One region of the Mesorhizobium sp. M2E.F.Ca.ET.209.01.1.1 genome, then DNA from elsewhere that is predicted to be linked to it. Evidence: predicted binding sites of a transcription regulator. Region 1 holds the regulator's gene; the other holds the start of a gene.

The links. Region 1 encodes HrcA, which represses chaperone genes, less so after heat shock. Its sites were predicted from a motif close to GTTAGCACTCNCNNNNNGNGAGTGCTAAC; they were not measured.
Region 2: the regulator HrcA is predicted to act here: its motif matches at 5,281-5,309, upstream of groES (co-chaperone GroES).

Annotation. Positions count from the first base shown of each region.
Region 1 covers NZ_SADP02000023.1:32,597-41,164, forward strand. Annotated here, with positions in the region: gene EN852_RS29410 (YraN family protein) at 184-561, opposite strand; gene rsmI (16S rRNA (cytidine(1402)-2'-O)-methyltransferase) at 622-1,512, opposite strand; gene EN852_RS29420 (hypothetical protein) at 1,726-1,914, shown strand; partial or broken gene EN852_RS29425 (low molecular weight protein tyrosine phosphatase family protein) at 2,126-2,445, opposite strand; gene hemW (radical SAM family heme chaperone HemW) at 2,451-3,629, opposite strand; gene rdgB (RdgB/HAM1 family non-canonical purine NTP pyrophosphatase) at 3,626-4,288, opposite strand; gene EN852_RS29440 (VOC family protein) at 4,288-4,698, opposite strand; gene rph (ribonuclease PH) at 4,895-5,611, opposite strand; gene hrcA (heat-inducible transcriptional repressor HrcA) at 5,783-6,880, shown strand; gene EN852_RS29460 (hypothetical protein) at 6,954-7,154, shown strand; gene EN852_RS29465 (sorbosone dehydrogenase family protein) at 7,274-8,568, shown strand, end outside.
Region 2 covers NZ_SADP02000016.1:110,665-119,232, forward strand. Annotated here, with positions in the region: gene EN852_RS25980 (serine hydrolase domain-containing protein) at 1-3, opposite strand, end outside; gene htpG (molecular chaperone HtpG) at 143-2,035, opposite strand; gene EN852_RS25990 (DUF982 domain-containing protein) at 2,094-2,396, opposite strand; gene EN852_RS40975 (helix-turn-helix transcriptional regulator) at 2,377-2,772, opposite strand; gene EN852_RS26000 (hypothetical protein) at 2,842-3,063, opposite strand; gene groL (chaperonin GroEL) at 3,129-4,757, opposite strand; gene groES (co-chaperone GroES) at 4,819-5,133, opposite strand; gene EN852_RS26015 (hypothetical protein) at 5,460-5,807, shown strand; gene EN852_RS26020 (usg protein) at 5,821-6,099, shown strand; gene EN852_RS26025 (Hsp20 family protein) at 6,335-6,811, shown strand; gene EN852_RS26030 (Hsp20/alpha crystallin family protein) at 6,905-7,414, shown strand; gene EN852_RS26035 (hypothetical protein) at 7,833-8,568, shown strand, end outside.

The DNA.
Region 1 (8,568 bases):
TCTGCCCTGCCGGGCATCTCCCCCACTCGGAGGAAGATTGGCAGTTTTGCCGTCGGCATTCTTCTTGCAACGTTGGTGATTGGCGAAAGCGAGAGCAACATCTGATCTCCCCCCTCGTGGGGGAGATGGCCGGCAGGCCAGAGGGGGGCGCTGTCCCGCCAGCTATCGACGTTGAGCAGGCACTCAATTCCTTCCATAAAATGCGTTCTCGACATGCACCGGCCAGCGCCAGGGCAGCACCGCGACCATGTCGAAACGCATCGAAAGCCGCCCGTAATCCGGCTGGCGCGACAGCCAGATATCCGCCGCGCCCTCGATGCGGCGCTCGGATTCATGGCCGATCGCTTCCATCGCCTCGATCAGCGTGCGCCGCGCCTTGACCTCGACGAACAGCACCAGGTCGCCGCGGCGGGCGATCAGGTCGATCTCGCCGAGTTTCGTGCGATGGCGGCGGGCGAGGATGCGATAACCCTTCAGCATTAGCGCTAGCGCCGCCAGCCACTCGCCGCGATGGCCGCGCCGATAGGCTTTGCGGCGATGGCCAACGGTGCGCTCAGCCACCGTCGGCTCCTTTTTGCTCGACCATGATCCTATCCAAAAACCGGCTTCCACTTTTTGGGATCATGGTCCGTCCCTGAGCTCCAAGAGCCGCCGGTAAAGCGCCTGTTTCTGGCCGCCGGTCATCTTCGCCGCTTCCGATGCCGCCTTCGAGGCCGGCATTTCGGCCGCGAGCGACAACAGCAGCCGGTCAATGTCGGCCGGCTGGTCCTCCGCCGCCTCGGGCGGGCCGACACAGATCACGATTTCGCCCTTCGGCGTGTCGGCCGCCGCATAGTGATCGGCCAGTTCGGCCAGCGTTCCGGTGCGCATCTCCTCGAAGGCCTTGGTCAGCTCGCGGCCGATCGCGGCCTGGCGGCTGCCGCCCAGTGCTTCGACCATGGCGCCGAGCGTCTCGGCCAGTCGGCGCGGCGATTCGAAGAAGATCAGCGTCGCCGGCACCTGCTTGAAAATTTCAAGCTTTGTCAGCCGCTGCCCTGCTTTGACCGGCAAGAACCCGGCGAACAGGAAAGCATCGGATGGCAGGCCGGATGCCGTCAGCGCGGCGAGAGCCGCAGAAGGCCCGGGGATCGGCACGACGCGGATACCCTGCTCCAGCGCCTCGCCGACCAGCCGGTAGCCGGGATCGGAGACCAGCGGCGTGCCGGCGTCGGAGATCAGGGCCACGCTCTGCCCGGCCGCCAGCGCCTCGATCAGCTTCGGCCCGGCCTCTTTCGCGTTGTGCTCGTGATAGGCGGTGGTGCGGCGGCGGATGCCGTAGCGTTCGAGCAGCACGCGCGATACGCGCGTGTCCTCGCAGGCGACGATGTCGGCGGCGGCCAGCGTCTCCAGCGCACGCAGCGTGATGTCGGCGAGATTGCCGATCGGCGTCGCCACCAGATAGAGCGCCGGCGTGAGCGGCCGCGCCGCGATCTCGGTCTGCCCGATCAGGTAGCTGTGTTTGTCGCCGGTCAAGAATAACCCTCCGTCCAAGCAATTCCAGGAAAAGTGCGTAGCGGTTTTCCGTCCGGAATTGCGAAAGAACAAAGTCTCTTTGGCATGGCTGACGGCCTGTTGCAAAACGTGAGGTTGGGCCAAGGAAATCGCCATGCCTTTGCCACAGTGCGGAACGAAACCGGCAACGGCGAATTTAACCCCTGATTCCCCGGGAGGAGGCAGGACCGGACGATGCCCAATCGCTTCGACATCTTCATCAGCCGACTTGAAAGCAAGACCGCCCGCGAGGGCATTCCCCCACACCCCATCGCCGCCCAGAGCGGCGCACGCCGCGACAAGGCCGACCAGAAGCCGGTCCGCGATGGTGAGGCGCATGGCGAGAAGCACCGCGGCAAGCATCGCCAGAAGCACGACGCTTAGAACAACCAGCAACCTTCGCCATCTCGCGCTTCGTCATTCCAGGGCGGAGCAAGGAGCGAAGCGACGCGCGCAGACCCTGGAATCCATGCCGTTACATCGAAGCGCCACCAACGGTGCAGAATTCTGGACCGCAGCACCCTTCGCATAGGTCACGGCATGGATTCTCGGGTCAAGCCCGAGAATGACGAACGCGCTGGAGAGCGCCGCATCTTCAGAGGTATCTGCCAACCCTCACCTCCAGCAGCCCCACCAGCTCCGGGTCCATGAAGTCGTAGTCGTCCGGATATCGAGGCAGATCACCCTGGCGCCTTTCAGGCTCGCCCGGAACTTCTTCTGCAGCTTGGCGCGGTGCGCCTTTTCCATCACGAAGATGATGTCCGCCCAGGCGACCAGCTCATGCGTCAGCGGGTTGTCGGCGTCGTGATTGGTGCCGGCCGATTCCACCTCTATGTCGCGGCGCGTGGAAAACACCTGCTCGGCGGTCGGGCTGCGTAACCGGTTCTGGCTGCAGACGAAGAGGACGTTCTTCAAAGAGGTTACCGCGCCAAATCCGCCACCACCGCATCGAGCACGATCATGCCGGCGGTCGTGGCGCGCAGCCTTGCATTGCCGACCGGCGCCACCAGCCCCTCCCCCTGCAGCACCGAGAGCCGCGCGCTGGAAAGGCCGCGCCCTGACAGCGCCTCGTAGCGCTGCAGGTCGATGCCTTCGGCGAGCCGCAGGCCCATCAGCAGGAATTCGTCGGCCTCTTCGGCGCGGGTCAGGATCTCGCCCCCGGTGACGCCGTGCCCCTTGGCCTCGACCAGATTGGCCCAGGTCTCCGGCATCCTTTCGGCTATCGTCACCGTGCGCCTTCCGTTCTCGACGAAGCGGCCATGCGCGCCCGGCCCGACGCCGACATATTCGCCATAGCGCCAGTAGGTGAGATTATGCCGGCTCTCGGCGCCCGGCTGGGCGTGGTTGGAAATCTCATAGGCCGGCAGCCCATGCGCCGCCGTCACCTCCTGTGTCAGCGCATAGAGGTCGGCGGCATGGTCGTTGTCGGGCAGGGTGAATTTCTTCGCCGCGTAAAGCGCGTGGAAGGGCGTGCCCTCCTCGATGGTGAGCTGGTAGAGCGACAGATGGTCGACGGCATAGCCGATCGCCTGTTCCAGCTCCGCGCCCCATGCTTCCGGCGTCTGGCCGGGCCGCGCATAGATCAGGTCGAAGGAGAGGCGGGGGAAGATTTCGCGGGCGAGCCCGATGGCGTGCAGCGCCTCCTCGACATTGTGCAGCCGGCCGAGGAAGCGCAGATCCTTGTCGTTCAGCGCCTGCACGCCGAGCGAGACGCGGTTGACGCCGGCGGCGCGATAGCCGCGGAAACGCTCGGCCTCGACCGAGGACGGGTTGGCCTCCAGCGTCACCTCGATGCCTTCAGGCACCGTCCAGTTCCTCGCCACCGCCTCCAGCACCGCGCCCACCGTTTCCGGCTTCATCAGTGACGGTGTGCCGCCGCCGAGGAAGATGCTGGTCACCTCACGCGGCCCGGTGCGGGCGCGCATGGTCGCAAGCTCCGTCTCGAAGGCGCGGGCAAAACGCTCCTGGTCGACCGGCTGGTGGCGGACATGGCTGTTGAAGTCGCAGTAAGGGCACTTGGCCGCGCAGAACGGCCAATGGATGTAGACGCCGAAGCCTGGGCTCCGGTCGAGCTGCATCGTCTGGGCGGTCCCGATCATGCCGAACCCAGCCGGGCCAAATCTAGACGCGCCTGCGCGAATTTCTGGAAAGCGCGGGCGCGGTGCGAAAGCGCCGTCGCCTGGCCTGGCTTCCAACCATGCTTCTCCTCCGCGCTCATCTCGCCGAAAGTCTTGTCGAAACCATTGGGCAGGAAGACCGGATCGTAGCCGAAGCCGAGCGTGCCGCGCGGCGGCCACACCAGCGTGCCTTCCGCCTCGCCGCGGTAATACTCGGCCTCGCCGTCCGGAAAGGCGAGACAGATGACGGCGACGAAGCGGCCGGTGCGTTGCGCCGGCTCGGTCGCGCCGGCCTCCTGCAGCGCCGTTTCCGTCTTTTGCATGGCCATGCCGAAATCCCTGCTGCCGTCGGGCTTTTCCGCCCAGTTGGCGGTGTAGACGCCCGGCGCGCCGTCGAGCGCGTCGACGCAGAGCCCGGAATCGTCGGACAGCGCCGGCAGGCCGGTGGCCTTGGCCGCGGCATATGCCTTGATATAGGCGTTTTCCTCGAAGGTCGTGCCGGTCTCGTCCGGCTCCGGCAGGCCGTATTCCTTGGCCGATTTCGCCTCGAAGCCGAACGGCGCCATGAGGTCGGCGAATTCGCGCAGCTTGCCGGCATTATGGCTGGCGACGACGATCTTCTTTCCGTTCAAAGAATGCATCAGAAACCCCAGATCCTCGGCTCGGCGAACTCGATCGAATTGCCCGAAGGGTCGCGGATATAGATCGAGTGCCCGCCCTGCGGCCATTCGAAATCGCTTTCGATGGCGATGTTCCTGGCGGAGAGATGGTCGCGCCACTTGGCGATCTCGTCGGCGGTTGCCGCAAAGCAGAGATGCCCCTCGCCGGCCGTGCCATGCGGCGGCACTTTCAGCCGGGCGTCCGGCGCCGGCGGGATTTTCGTCGCCTCGGCGTTGAAGAGAAGCAATACGCCGTCGCCGCAGCGGAAGAAGACGTGGCGGCCTTCGACCTTGCCCAGCGGATCGAGGCCGATGATGTCACGGTAGAAGGCTTCGGCGGCGGCGAGATCGGTGACGTAGAGGGCTGATTCCAAAATTGCCGAGGGCATCACGAGGCACCCCCCTCTGCCCTGCCGGGCATCTCCCCCGCAAGGGGGGAGATTGGCAGCTCCGCAGGCGGCATCTCGACGTTGATGGTTGGCGAAACCCAAGGTGATATCTGATCTCCCCCCTTGCGGGGGAGATGGCCGGCAGGCCAGAGGGGGGTGTGAAGGATCGCCAACCTCATTCGTTCTTCTCTGCGGCGCCCTACGCCACCGCCATCTGCTGCAGGCTCACCAGCCGCGAAATGCCCTTCTTGGCCAGGCCCATCAGCGCCGCGAACTGCTCCTCGGAAAACGGCTCGCCCTCGGCGGTGCCCTGGATCTCAACGATGCCCCCCTTGCCGGTCATGACGAAATTGGCGTCGGTGCCGGCCGAGGAATCCTCGAGATAGTCGAGGTCGATGACCGGCTGGCCGTCATGGATGCCGCAGGAGATCGCCGCGACATGGTCCTTCAGAACCTTGGAGACGCTGACCATCTGGCGCGCTTCCATCCAGCGCAGGCAGTCGTAGAGCGCCACCCAGCCGCCGGTGATCGAGGCGGTGCGGGTGCCGCCATCGGCCTGGATGACGTCGCAGTCGACGGTGATCTGCTGCTCGCCCAGCGCCTGCAGGTCGACCACGGCGCGCAGGCTCCGGCCGATCAGCCGCTGGATCTCCAGCGTGCGGCCGCCCTGCTTGCCGGCGGAGGCCTCGCGCCGCATGCGCTCGCCGGTCGAGCGCGGCAGCATGCCATATTCGGCGGTCACCCAGCCCTTGCCGGAGTTGCGCATCCAGGCCGGCACTTTTTCCTCAAGGCTCGCGGTGCACAGCACATGCGTGTCGCCGAACTTCACCAGGCAAGAGCCTTCGGCATGCTTGGACACGCCGCGCTCGAAGGAGATGGCGCGCATTTCGTCGGCTTGGCGTTTGGAGGGGCGCATTCGGCCTGCTTTCTTGTCGTTTTCGGAATCGTGGCCGGCTTGTAGACGCATGCGAGGCAAGTCGCAAAGGAAAAGGGGCAGCAAACGCGGCACCGTGACCGCAAACGCGGCACCGGGTTGCGCGGGGGTGGCTTAAGTCTATATCTTTTCGGCAGGAGGTTTCTCGCCGGAATGAACAAACCAGTCGATCCGACGTCGCAGTCACCCGGGCTTCAGTCACCGGTACTTCAGTCACTCGACATGCGCTCGCGCGATATTTTCCGGCGGATTGTCGATTCCTATCTGCGCGACGGCGAGCCGGTCGGCTCGCGCAGCCTGTCGCGCATCCTGCCCTCCTCGCTGTCGCCGGCCACCATCCGCAACGTGATGAGCGACCTCGAGCATCTGGGCCTGATCTACGCGCCGCATATCTCCGCCGGGCGGCTCCCGACCCAGACGGGCCTGCGCTTCTTCGTCGACGCCTTCATGGAGCTCGGCGATCTTTCCGACGACGAGCGCCGCATCATCGAGGCACAGGTGCGCGCCTCCGGCTCGGGCGCGACGCTGGAGCATATGCTGACCGAGGCCAGCCAGATGCTGTCCGGCATGTCGCGCGGCGCCGGCCTCGTGCTCGCCTCCAAGAACGAGGTGGCGCTGAAGCACATCGAATTCATCCAGCTCGAGCCCACAAAGGCGCTTGCCGTGCTGGTGTCGCAGAACGGCGATGTCGAGAACCGCGTCGTCGACCTGCCCGCCGGCACCACCGTGTCGCAACTGCACGAGGCGTCCAATTTCCTCAACGCCCATATCAGGGGCCGGACGCTTGCCGAGGCGCGCGCCGAGATCGCCCGCATAAAGGACGAAACCAAATCCGCCCTCGACACGCTGTCGCAGGATCTGGTCGAGAAGGGCCTGGCGGTCTGGGCAGGCGCCGAAAGCGGCCTGCCGGCGCGTCTCATCGTGCGCGGCCGCGCCAACCTGCTCGAAAATGTCACCGCCCAGGCCGACCTCGAACTGCTGCGCCATCTGTTCGAGGACCTGGAAACGCAGGACGGGCTGCTGCAGCTGCTCGACCTCGCCGAGGAAGGGCCGGGCGTGCGCATCTTCATCGGCTCGGAGAACAAGCTGTTTTCGCTGTCCGGCTCGTCGCTGGTCGTCGCGCCCTATCGCGACAAGGACGCCCGTGTCATCGGCGCGCTTGGCGTCATCGGCCCGACAAGGCTGAACTACGCGCGCATCGTGCCGATGGTCGACTATACGGCGCAGCTCATTTCGCGCATGCTCCGTTAGGTGTATCGATATTCAGGTGATGCCGGCCTGACCTGAATCTCGATACACCTAAGGTCGCTGCGGAGGAGAAAAAATGGCGCTGGAAGCAATCAAGGCCCAGATCGACCTCCTGCTTCAGGAAATGATCAACCAGCCCGAGGACGATCGCGAGATCCAGGAGCAGCTGCGCGAGAAATTGCGGGAGCTCCGCGCCATGGGCCTGCCCTTGCCGGCAGACCTCGTCGAGCTGGAAAAGCGCCTCGACGACGACCTGGATGCCGAAGACGAGAGCTGAACTCCTGGCGCTTCGTCGTCAAATCAACGTGCGCCTGCTTCTCTTTTAGACCCTGTGCCCGATATCTCCGTCGGCAGGCGCCGATCGATAGGCGCATTGGCAGACGACGGAGATACAGCATGACGCGGATCGTCGAGCTTGCGGGCCTCGCGCTGGTTTTTGCCACCGGTGCCTTTGCGCAGCAGGCCGATCAACCCTTGCTCAGCGGCGAAAAGGCCTTCGGCGACTGGAAGGCCGACCGTCCTGGCGTGCGCCGGCTGCTGAAGCCTCAGGATATGCCGAAGCCCGATGTGGCGGAGTCCGCCTCGAATGGCGGCGGCGTCACCGATCGTCCCGAGGGGGCCAGGCCGAAACTTCCGCCGGGCTTCTCCGCCGAGCTGGTCGCATCGGGCATCGACAGTCCCCGCGTGGTGCGCGTGGCGCCGAACGGCGACCTCTTCGTCGCCGACAGCCGGGCGAACGAGGTCCGCGTCTATCGCCTGGCGCAAGGCAGCGCCAAGCCCGCTGAGACGTCGATCTTCGCCAAGGGCCTGACGCGACCCTACGGCATCGCCTTCTATCCCCCGGGCGACAAGCCGCAATGGGTCTATGTCGCCAACAGCAACAGCGTGGTGCGCTTCCCCTATCGCGAGGGCGACCTGGAAGCGTCCGCCAAGCCGGAGACCATCGTAGCCAAGGTCCCCGCCAGCCACCATTGGACGCGCGACATCGCTTTCTCGCCCGACGGCAAGACGCTCTATCTGTCGGTCGGCTCCGGCTCCAACATCGCCGAGGATATGGGCGCGAAGCCGAAAGGCGGCGTCGAGGCGTGGGCGAAATCGCAGCCGCTGGGCGCTGCCTGGGGCGCGGAAGAGGGCCGCGCCGATGTGCTCGCCTTCGACCCCGACGGCAGCAACCGCAGGACCGTCGCCACCGGCCTGCGCAACTGCTCCGGCATGACCGTGCAGCCGGCGACAGGCGCGCTCTGGTGCGTCGTCAACGAGCGCGACGAGCTAGGCGACAACGTCCCCTTCGAATACGCGACCGCCGTCAAGGAAGGCGCCTTCTACGGCTGGCCTTGGTACTACATCGGCGACAATGAGGACCCGCGCCACGAGGGCGCGCGCCCGGACCTCGCCGGCAAGGTCACGGTTCCGGACGTGCTGATCCAGGCGCATTCGGCGCCGCTCAACATCGCCTTTTACGACGGCGGCAACTTTCCGGCCGATTACGGTTTTCCTGCTGAATATAGGGGCGACGCCTTCGTCACTCTGCACGGCTCCTGGAACCGCAATGTCCGCACCGGCTACAAGGTGGTGCGGCTGAGGTTCAAGGACGGCAAGCCGACCGGTGAGTATGACGATTTCGCCACCGGCTTCGTCATTGCCGACGACGCGCTCTGGGGCCGGCCGGTCGGCGTCGCCGTGGCCAAGGA
Region 2 (8,568 bases), on a different contig from region 1:
CATGTCCGGATTCCCACCAAATGCGCCTCAGCCGAACAGCTTTGTCACGAAGCCGCCGAACCAGGCAAGCCGCGCCGCGTGATGTGCCAGCATCCAGTTAGCGCTGGACGCTGGCAAGCCATTCAAGCGCGCCGCTGGCGCATCACCCCTTCGCCAAGCCGCGGTCGATCAGCCGCGCAAGACGCGCCGAGAAGGCCTTGGCGTCGGCCGGCTTGTCGCCGTCGAGCACGCGCGCTTCGTCATAGAGCAGATGCGCGGCGTCTTCCTTGAACGCCTTGTCGTCGTCGCCGAGCTTTGCCAGCGCTGCCACGCGCTCGTGGCGCGGGTTGATCTCGAGGATCGGCTTCGCGGCCTTGTCGAGCCGGCCGGCGGCGTTGAGCAGGCGCTCGAACTGGCGGTCAGGGCCATGCTCGGGCGCGACCAGGCAGACGGCGCTTTCGGTCAGCCGGTCGGAGGCCTTCACGTCCGATACCTCCTCGCCGAGCGTCGTCTTCACGAAAGCCAGGAAGGCGGCGATATCCGACGACGTCTCGGCATCCGGCTTCGCCACGTCGTCCGGCAGCGGGATGTCGGCAAGGTCGGCGGCGCCCTGTGTCACCGACTTGAACGGCTTGCCGTCGAATTCCGGCGTCATCGTTACCCAGAAACTGTCGACCGGGTCGGTGAGCAGCAGCACCTCGATGCCGCGTGCGCGGAACCCTTCGAGCTGCGGCGAGGCCTCCAGCCGGGCGCGGTCGTCGCCGGCCATGAAGAAGATCGCCTTCTGGCCTTCCTTCATCGCCGCCACATAGTCGGCAAGGCTGCGCCAGCCTTCGCCCGAAGCAGTCGAACGGAAGCGGGCAAGCTTCAGCAACTGCTCGCGCCGCTCGTAATCCTCATAGAGACCTTCCTTCAGCACGACGCCGAAATTATCCCAGATCTTGGCGTAAGCTTCGGCATCGTTTTCGGCGGTTTTGGCAAGGTCGCTGAGCACGCGGTTGGTCACGCCCTTGCGGATCGCGGCGAGCAGCGGGCTTTCCTGGATCATCTCGCGCGAGACGTTGAGCGGCAGGTCGGCGGAATCGACCAGGCCGCGCACGAAGCGCAGGTAGCGCGGCAGGAGATCGGCATCGTCGGTGATAAAGACGCGCCGCACATAGAGTTTCATGCGACCCTTGCGGTCCTGGTCGAACAGGTCGAACGGCCGCGATCCGGGCACGAAGGCGAGCACGCTGTATTCCTGCCGGCCTTCGGCGCGGAAATGGATGGTCGAAGCCGGCTCGTCATACTGGCCGGCGACGCTACGGTAGAAATCGGTATATTCCTCAGGCTTGATCTCGCTCTTCTGGCGCACCCAGAGCGCCGTGCCGTCAGCGATGTCGCGCGGCTCGGCGCCGGGCTTCTCGACAAGCGTGATCGGCACCGGCACATGGCCCGACTGCGACTTCGCCAGCCCTTCTAGCCTGTAGGGCGCGGTGTAGGAGGTGGCGTCTTCCATCAGATGCAGCACAACGCGCGTGCCGCGCCTGGGCGCCGCCTCGAGCGGCACTGGCGCGATTTCATAAGTCCCCTTGCCGTCGGATGACCAGCGGAAGGCCTCCTCGCTGCCGGCCTGCCGGCTGATCACGTCGACCCGGTCGGCGACCATGAAGGCCGAGTAGAAGCCGACGCCGAACTGCCCGATGAGCTGCGTGTCCTCCGCCGCCTTGCCGGCTTCGACGCGCTCCATGAAGGCGCGCGTGCCGGAGCGCGCGATCGTGCCCAGCGCTTCCGCCATCTCGTCGCGGCTCATGCCGATGCCGTTATCCTCGACGACAAGCTCTTTGTTGTCCGGGTCGGCGGCAATGGTGATGCGCGGCTTGGCATCATCGCCCAGAAGCTCGGGCCGGCTCACCGCCTCGAAGCGCAGCTTCTCGCAGGCGTCGGCCGCGTTGGAGATCAGCTCGCGCAGGAAGACATCCCGGTCCGAATAGACCGAGTGCACCATCATGTGCAGCAGTCGCGAGACGTCCGCCTCGAATGTCCTGGTTTCCGTCGCCTTGGTGTCCATCGTCATTCAGAATTCCTGGGTTGGTCGTTTGCCCGCCGCGCAGCACGCGCCGGGCTTCAAATCTTCAGCCATTGTTGCTTGTGGACGCGCGTCCTGCCAGCGCTGCGGGCGCCAGCGAAACCATGTCCGGCGCCAGAATATCGTGGCGGCGGGCGAAGGCAACAAGGGTTGCCCGCACCGTTTCCGCGTCGACCTCGCCGGCAATGCCGGCTTTGCAGGCGTTGAGCGCGATCGCATGTGCGCTGCTCCTGCTCGCAGCCGGCCAATCCTGCAGCAGGGCATAGGCTTCCGCTACGGTCTCCAGCCGCACCGGCAGGCCCATGCCGACGAGCACAGTGACCGGCTCTTCAAAGCGGTCGTGGCTCATGGTCTGAACCCTCTTTCGGGCGGATGCCTATCGAGCTCGGGCGAAGGCCGGTCGCGAGCGCATGCCGGCGCGGGTAGGGCGGTTGCAGGACGACGCCATGCGGCCGCGATTGGCCTATGCCGGTGAAGGCCTGCAAGTTGAGCGGGCCCGCCGACGTGGCGTGCGTCGCTGAACTTTGCTGGTTCAGGTGCGGCGGCGGCAGCGCGCTATGCGCCTTGGCCAGGGCCTCGATCCAGGCGGCGACCGCCAGCGGCACCGGCGCGCGCCCCTCGATCCAACGCGTCGCATCGTTCCTGGAGCAGCCAAGCTCCTGCGCAAGGTCGGCGGCTTCCCACCGCAATGCTCTCAGGCATTCCCGCAAACGTCCTGCAATCATGGCAATCGCAATTCCCTTCGCTGGCATCCAAATCGGACGACCCCGCCGCGGGGGCGGGGCCGATTTCGCTCAGCTTCGCGCCGATGTTTCGGTGGCCGACACCTGCTGCGCGGCAAGGAACATCAGCGTCGAGGCGACGGTCCGCCGGTTCCATCCGGCGGATTCGGCCGCGTCGAGCAGGCCTGCCAGCAGCGGCTTCAGCGCGCTCCGGCATTCGGCTTCATAGGCGAGGAATTCGCTTGCCGGATGCGTCGGCGTGGGAATCGAGCCATCTGCGCTCATCATGTTCATGACGGCCTCCCATCGTCCTGGTGAATGCCCGCTCCCGTAGCCGGGAGCGGGCTCACGTCAGCGTCTCAGAAGTCCATGCCGGCGCCGGCCGGCATGGCCGGGGCGGCTTCCTTCTTCGGCTTTTCGGCCACCATCGCTTCCGTTGTTACCAGCAGGCCGGCAACCGATGCGGCGTCCTGGAGCGCGGTCCGTACCACCTTCACCGGATCGATAACGCCTTCCTTGTAGAGGTCGCCGAAGGCATTAGTCTGTGCATTCCAGCCGTAACCGAATTCCGGTTTCTCGCGCAGCTTGCCGACGATGATCGAGCCTTCGGCACCGGCGTTCTCGGCGATCTGCCGCACCGGCGCCTCGATTGCGCGCCGCACGATCTCGATACCGTGCTTCTGGTCCTCATTCTCGGCCTGCAAGCTGTCCAGTGCCTTGGCGGCCCGCAGCAGGGCCACGCCGCCACCTGGCAAGACGCCTTCCTCGACCGCAGCGCGGGTCGCGTGCATGGCATCGTCGACGCGGTCCTTGCGTTCCTTGACCTCGACCTCGGTTGAACCGCCGACGCGGATCACCGCGACGCCGCCGGCGAGCTTGGCCAGCCGCTCCTGCAGCTTCTCGCGATCATAGTCGGAGGTAGTCTCCTCAATCTGCGCCTTGATCTGCGTGACACGGCCCTGGATCTCCTCTTTCTTGCCTGCGCCGTCGACAATGGTGGTGTTCTCTTTTTCGACCACAACCTTCTTGGCTCGGCCAAGCATCTCCAGCGTGACGTTCTCCAGCTTGATGCCGAGGTCCTCGCTGATAGCGGTGCCGCCGGTCAGGATGGCGATGTCTTCCAGCATGGCCTTACGGCGATCGCCGAAGCCCGGAGCCTTGACGGCGGCGACCTTCAGCCCGCCGCGCAGCTTGTTGACCACCAGCGTCGCCAGCGCCTCGCCCTCGACATCCTCGGCGATGATCAGCAGGGGCTTGCCGGACTGGACCACAGCCTCGAGCACGGGAAGCAGCGCCTGCAGGTTGCCGAGCTTCTTCTCGTGGATCAGCACATAGGGCTCGTCGAGTTCGACGCGCATCTTGTCCTGGTTGGTGACGAAGTAAGGCGAGAGATAGCCGCGATCGAACTGCATGCCTTCGACCACCTCCAGCTCGGTCTCGGCGGTCTTTGCTTCCTCGACCGTGATGACGCCTTCGTTACCGACCTTCTGCATCGCTTCGGCCAGGAAGCGGCCGATCTCGGCATCGCCATTGGCCGAAATCGTGCCGACCTGGGCGATCTCGTCATTCCTGGTCACCTTGCGGGCGTTGGTCTTCAACTCCTGGACGAGAGCCTCGACGGCTTTGTCGATGCCGCGTTTCAGATCCATGGGATTCATGCCTGAGGCAACCGCCTTGGCCCCTTCCTTGACGATGGCCTGGGCGAGAACGGTTGCGGTCGTGGTGCCGTCGCCGGCGATGTCGCTGGTTTTCGAGGCAACCTCGCGCACCATCTGGGCGCCCATGTTCTCGAACTTGTCCTCGAGCTCGATCTCCTTGGCGACGGTGACGCCGTCCTTGGTGATGCGCGGGGCGCCGAACGACTTGTCGATGACCACGTTGCGGCCTTTCGGGCCAAGCGTCACCTTCACCGCGTCGGCGAGGATGTTGACGCCGCGCAGCATGCGCTCGCGGGCGTCGGAATGGAATTTGACTTCCTTGGCAGCCATAGGATCACTCCTTGTTTAGGCAGTTTTCATTGACTGGGTTGCGGTTCGGTCAAAGCCCCGGTCAGGCGGCTTTCTTCAGCGTCGCGGACTGCTCGATCACGCCCATCACATCGCTTTCCTTCATGATGAGCAGATCCTCGCCGTTGAGCTTGATCTCGGTACCTGACCACTTGCCGAACAGGATCCGGTCGCCGACCTTCACGTCGAGGGGCACGAGCTTGCCGCTCTCGTCGCGGGCGCCCGGGCCGACGGCGATGACTTCGCCTTCCTGGGGCTTTTCCTTGGCAGTGTCGGGGATGATGATGCCTCCGGCCGTCTTTTCTTCGGCCTGGATGCGGCGGACGAGCACACGGTCATGCAATGGACGGAACGTCATATCGTTCTCCTTCAGGACAAACAGATTGCGAGAGGTCCCTCCGCTCCGGACCGGCAGGACCGGAGCGGGGCTGGCGACCCTTTCGGCGTCGCGCGCATGTCGAACTAATTTTGCCTTCTTGTACTTTCAAGGGGGCGTCGAAAATTTTTTGGCACTCTCGACCGCCGAGTGCTAGCGTTCTGAAAACATGCGATAAATCCGCTCGCGCGACAAAGGAAAGGCTTGAATTCGCGATTGGGCTGAACAAGATTATCGGCGCCCGGCAGCGCCGGGTCCGCTGAGAAATTGAACCCGAAACAAGGAGTTTTTGGAGACGGAGGACAGAAATGGACCGACAGAAGCTTTCGCCGATCATTCCTTCCCTAGCTCCCGAAATATCAGACCTCTCGCTCGACCGGCTGCTGTCGCCGGCCAGCCATTTTCAGCAGCCGCGGGATGTGCTGGAGGACGGCTCGCTCGACACATGGGAAAAGCGGGCGATCCTTTCATCCTGGGCATCCGACGCCTGCGCCGTGGAATCGATGCCGGCGCTGCGCCAGCCCCCGGGCACCGGGCAGCCGGTGTCCTTCGACGACATGATGGATGCGCTGCGCCGGCTTGATGCGCTCGCCCCGCCGCCCAGCGGCCCTGCCGATGACGATCACCGGCAGCTGGTCGACCGGCTGAGCGCGTGAGGCGTAGAAGGCGATGGCGAACGCGGTCAGCAGGGAATTCCGCTTGCAGATGAAAGGCTATGGCTTGACCACTGCCGAGATCCATTATCATCTGCCCGACCATCCCAGCCTGCTCCAGCTCTACGTCTGGCAGGATTATGATCTCGCCCCGGATTTCCCCGCGCTGAGGGGCTTTCTGGGCTTTTGGCAACGCGAGCTGGCGGGCGCCTTGCATTCTGTCCGGGTCGCCCACCATCGGCTGATCAGGCCATCCGAATGGCGAGCCGTCGACGGGGTCATCGCGATCCAATGAGGATCAGCAAGGCGGTCGTATTGTGCGGCCGCCTTCATTTCATCATTTGCCCTCCTGCATGCAGACGAAAAGCGTGACTTTTCAAGACTTTGAAGGGGAATTCGAGGCGGGGCCTTGACGTTCCGGCGTTGAATTCCCAGATGGGTTTTGCCGGGTCTTGAGAGACCGGCAAGGTCAAGGAGCGCCGCTTCCTTGGCGCTCCTCGTATCTATGTTGCTCAATGGAGGATGTAGCTATGAGAACCAACTTTGACTTCAGTCCCCTGTTCCGGTCGAGCATCGGTTTCGATCGAATGTTGAACGCGCTCGAAACGGCGAGCCGGATCGAAACCGTCGACAATTGGCCACCCTACGACATCGCCAAGACGGCGGAAGATGACTACCGCATCAGCATGGCGGTGGCCGGCTTCGCGCAGGACGAACTGGCCATTACCCAGGAGCAGAACATGCTCATGGTCTCGGGCCAGAAAGCCGGCGAGGACAAGGGTGAGTACCTGCATAGAGGCATCGCCGGCCGCGCATTCCAGCGCCGTTTCGAGCTTGCCGACCACGTCAAGGTCGTCGGCGCCAGCCTGGTGAATGGCCTGCTGACGATCGATCTGAAGCGTGAAATTCCGGAAGAGATGAAACCGCGCCGGATCGAGATCGCAGCCGACAAGGCGACGCCCAAAGACGCGACGAAGAAGATCGAAGCCGAGAAGCACGCGGCCTGAGGTATTCCTGTCAGCGCCCCCGCGCAACGCGCCGGGCACATGGCCCGGCGCAAGAGGAAGCCTTTCAGACTGACGAGCAGAAAGGAGGAAACCATGAGTGTCCGTGATCTGATTCCCTGGGGCCGGAGCAACGGCAACCAGGTTCCAAGCATATTCCACGACGGGGAACGCGATCCGTTCCTGTCGCTGCATCGTGAGGTGAACCGCCTGTTCGACGATGTTTTCCGCGGCTTCGACAGCCGGTGGCCGTCTGTTGGCGGTGCCTCCGCCCTCGGCGCTGGTTGGCCGAGCGTCGAGATCTCCAACGGCGAGAAGGAAATCAAGGTGACGGCCGAGGTGCCCGGCCTTGAACAGAAAGACATCGAAGTCCTGTTCGACGACGGCGTGCTGACGCTGCGGGGCGAGAAGCGCTCAGAGACGGATGACAAGGATAGGCAATTCTCGGAGCGTTTCTATGGCCGCTTCGAACGCCGCATCCCGGTCGGCTACGAGGTCAAGGAAGACGAGGTGGAGGCGCGCTTCACGAATGGCGTGCTGACTGTGACCTTACCGAAGAGCGAGAAGGCGCAGTCGCAAGTCAAGCGCATCGAAATCAAGAGTTGATGCATCGACGCGGGGGGCGAGGCGCCTCCCGCGTCGCAATCCACGAAACCACCTCGAACAGATGCCGGCACAGCGCAACTCTTCGCCGTCGCTCGAGCGCGGCCGAGGATAGAGGAAATTCATGCGACGGAAGCTGTATTTCTTAGTGCAAAAGTCTTCGCATCGGTCATGTGAATGATGACAAGCAGCACGCAGTCTTTCCCGTTGCGGCGCGGGCTTTAAGCGCGAGCGCGAAGAGAGGAAATTAACATAAGTTAATAGCCGTTGGGCGATCACCTGGGAGCGTCTCCGCATAAGATTGCGACCGGCGATAACCTTAATTTCGGTTTCGGTTGCATAGGCTTCCCGAAAGGAAGGTAAAGGGCTAGATTAGCAATTCGTTAAGTACGCGTGGGGCGTGAGTAAGGGATGTGTGGTGATGAATTTCAAGTCTCTGATCAAGCGGGCCGAGGACGTCGATAAGGAATTTCAGGACCTTCAATCGGATCTGGCGGAAGCATTCGAGGACGTTCTGAAGGATGATGAACAACCGCCGTCGGGAGACGATGCCGTTGCAGGCCAGGAACTCGTGGCAAGCGACGAGAATCCGGCGCCAGAAGAGCAGCCCGAGCCAGCTTCATCGCGGTTGACGCCGCATACGCAGACGCGGCTCGCAGCTTTGGAAGCCGTGGCCGAGCTCTTCCGGGACGGGCAGGGCCATCTGCAGGAAATCGAGGCGAAGCTGGCGGAGATCGCCACCGCGCATCATATGACGCGCGAGGTCCTCAACGTCTTCCATCGCGACGTGTTGCGCTCCAACGAGTTGGAGCTGGCAAACCTCGCTCTCACCACCGAGCACAAGACACTCACCGAGCAATTGCTCGACGCCGCCCGCAGGCAGCGTGAGCGTGACGGCGCGGCCGAGGCCTGGCAACAGCGCGAGGCGAGCCTCGTCCAGGACCGGGAGCAGCTGCGCTCGGCGCTGGCGGCCGTGCGACTGGAGCTGGTGGAGATGAGCAATGAGAGCGCCAGGCGCGAGACGGAATTCGGCGAAATCGTCAAGGCTCTGGCCGCCAAGACTGTCGAAGTCGACAGGCGCGGCGCAGAAAACAAGCTGCTGCGCGAGAAGCAAGTCGGCCTCACGGTCGACCTGGAGCAGGCGCAAAAACGCGAGG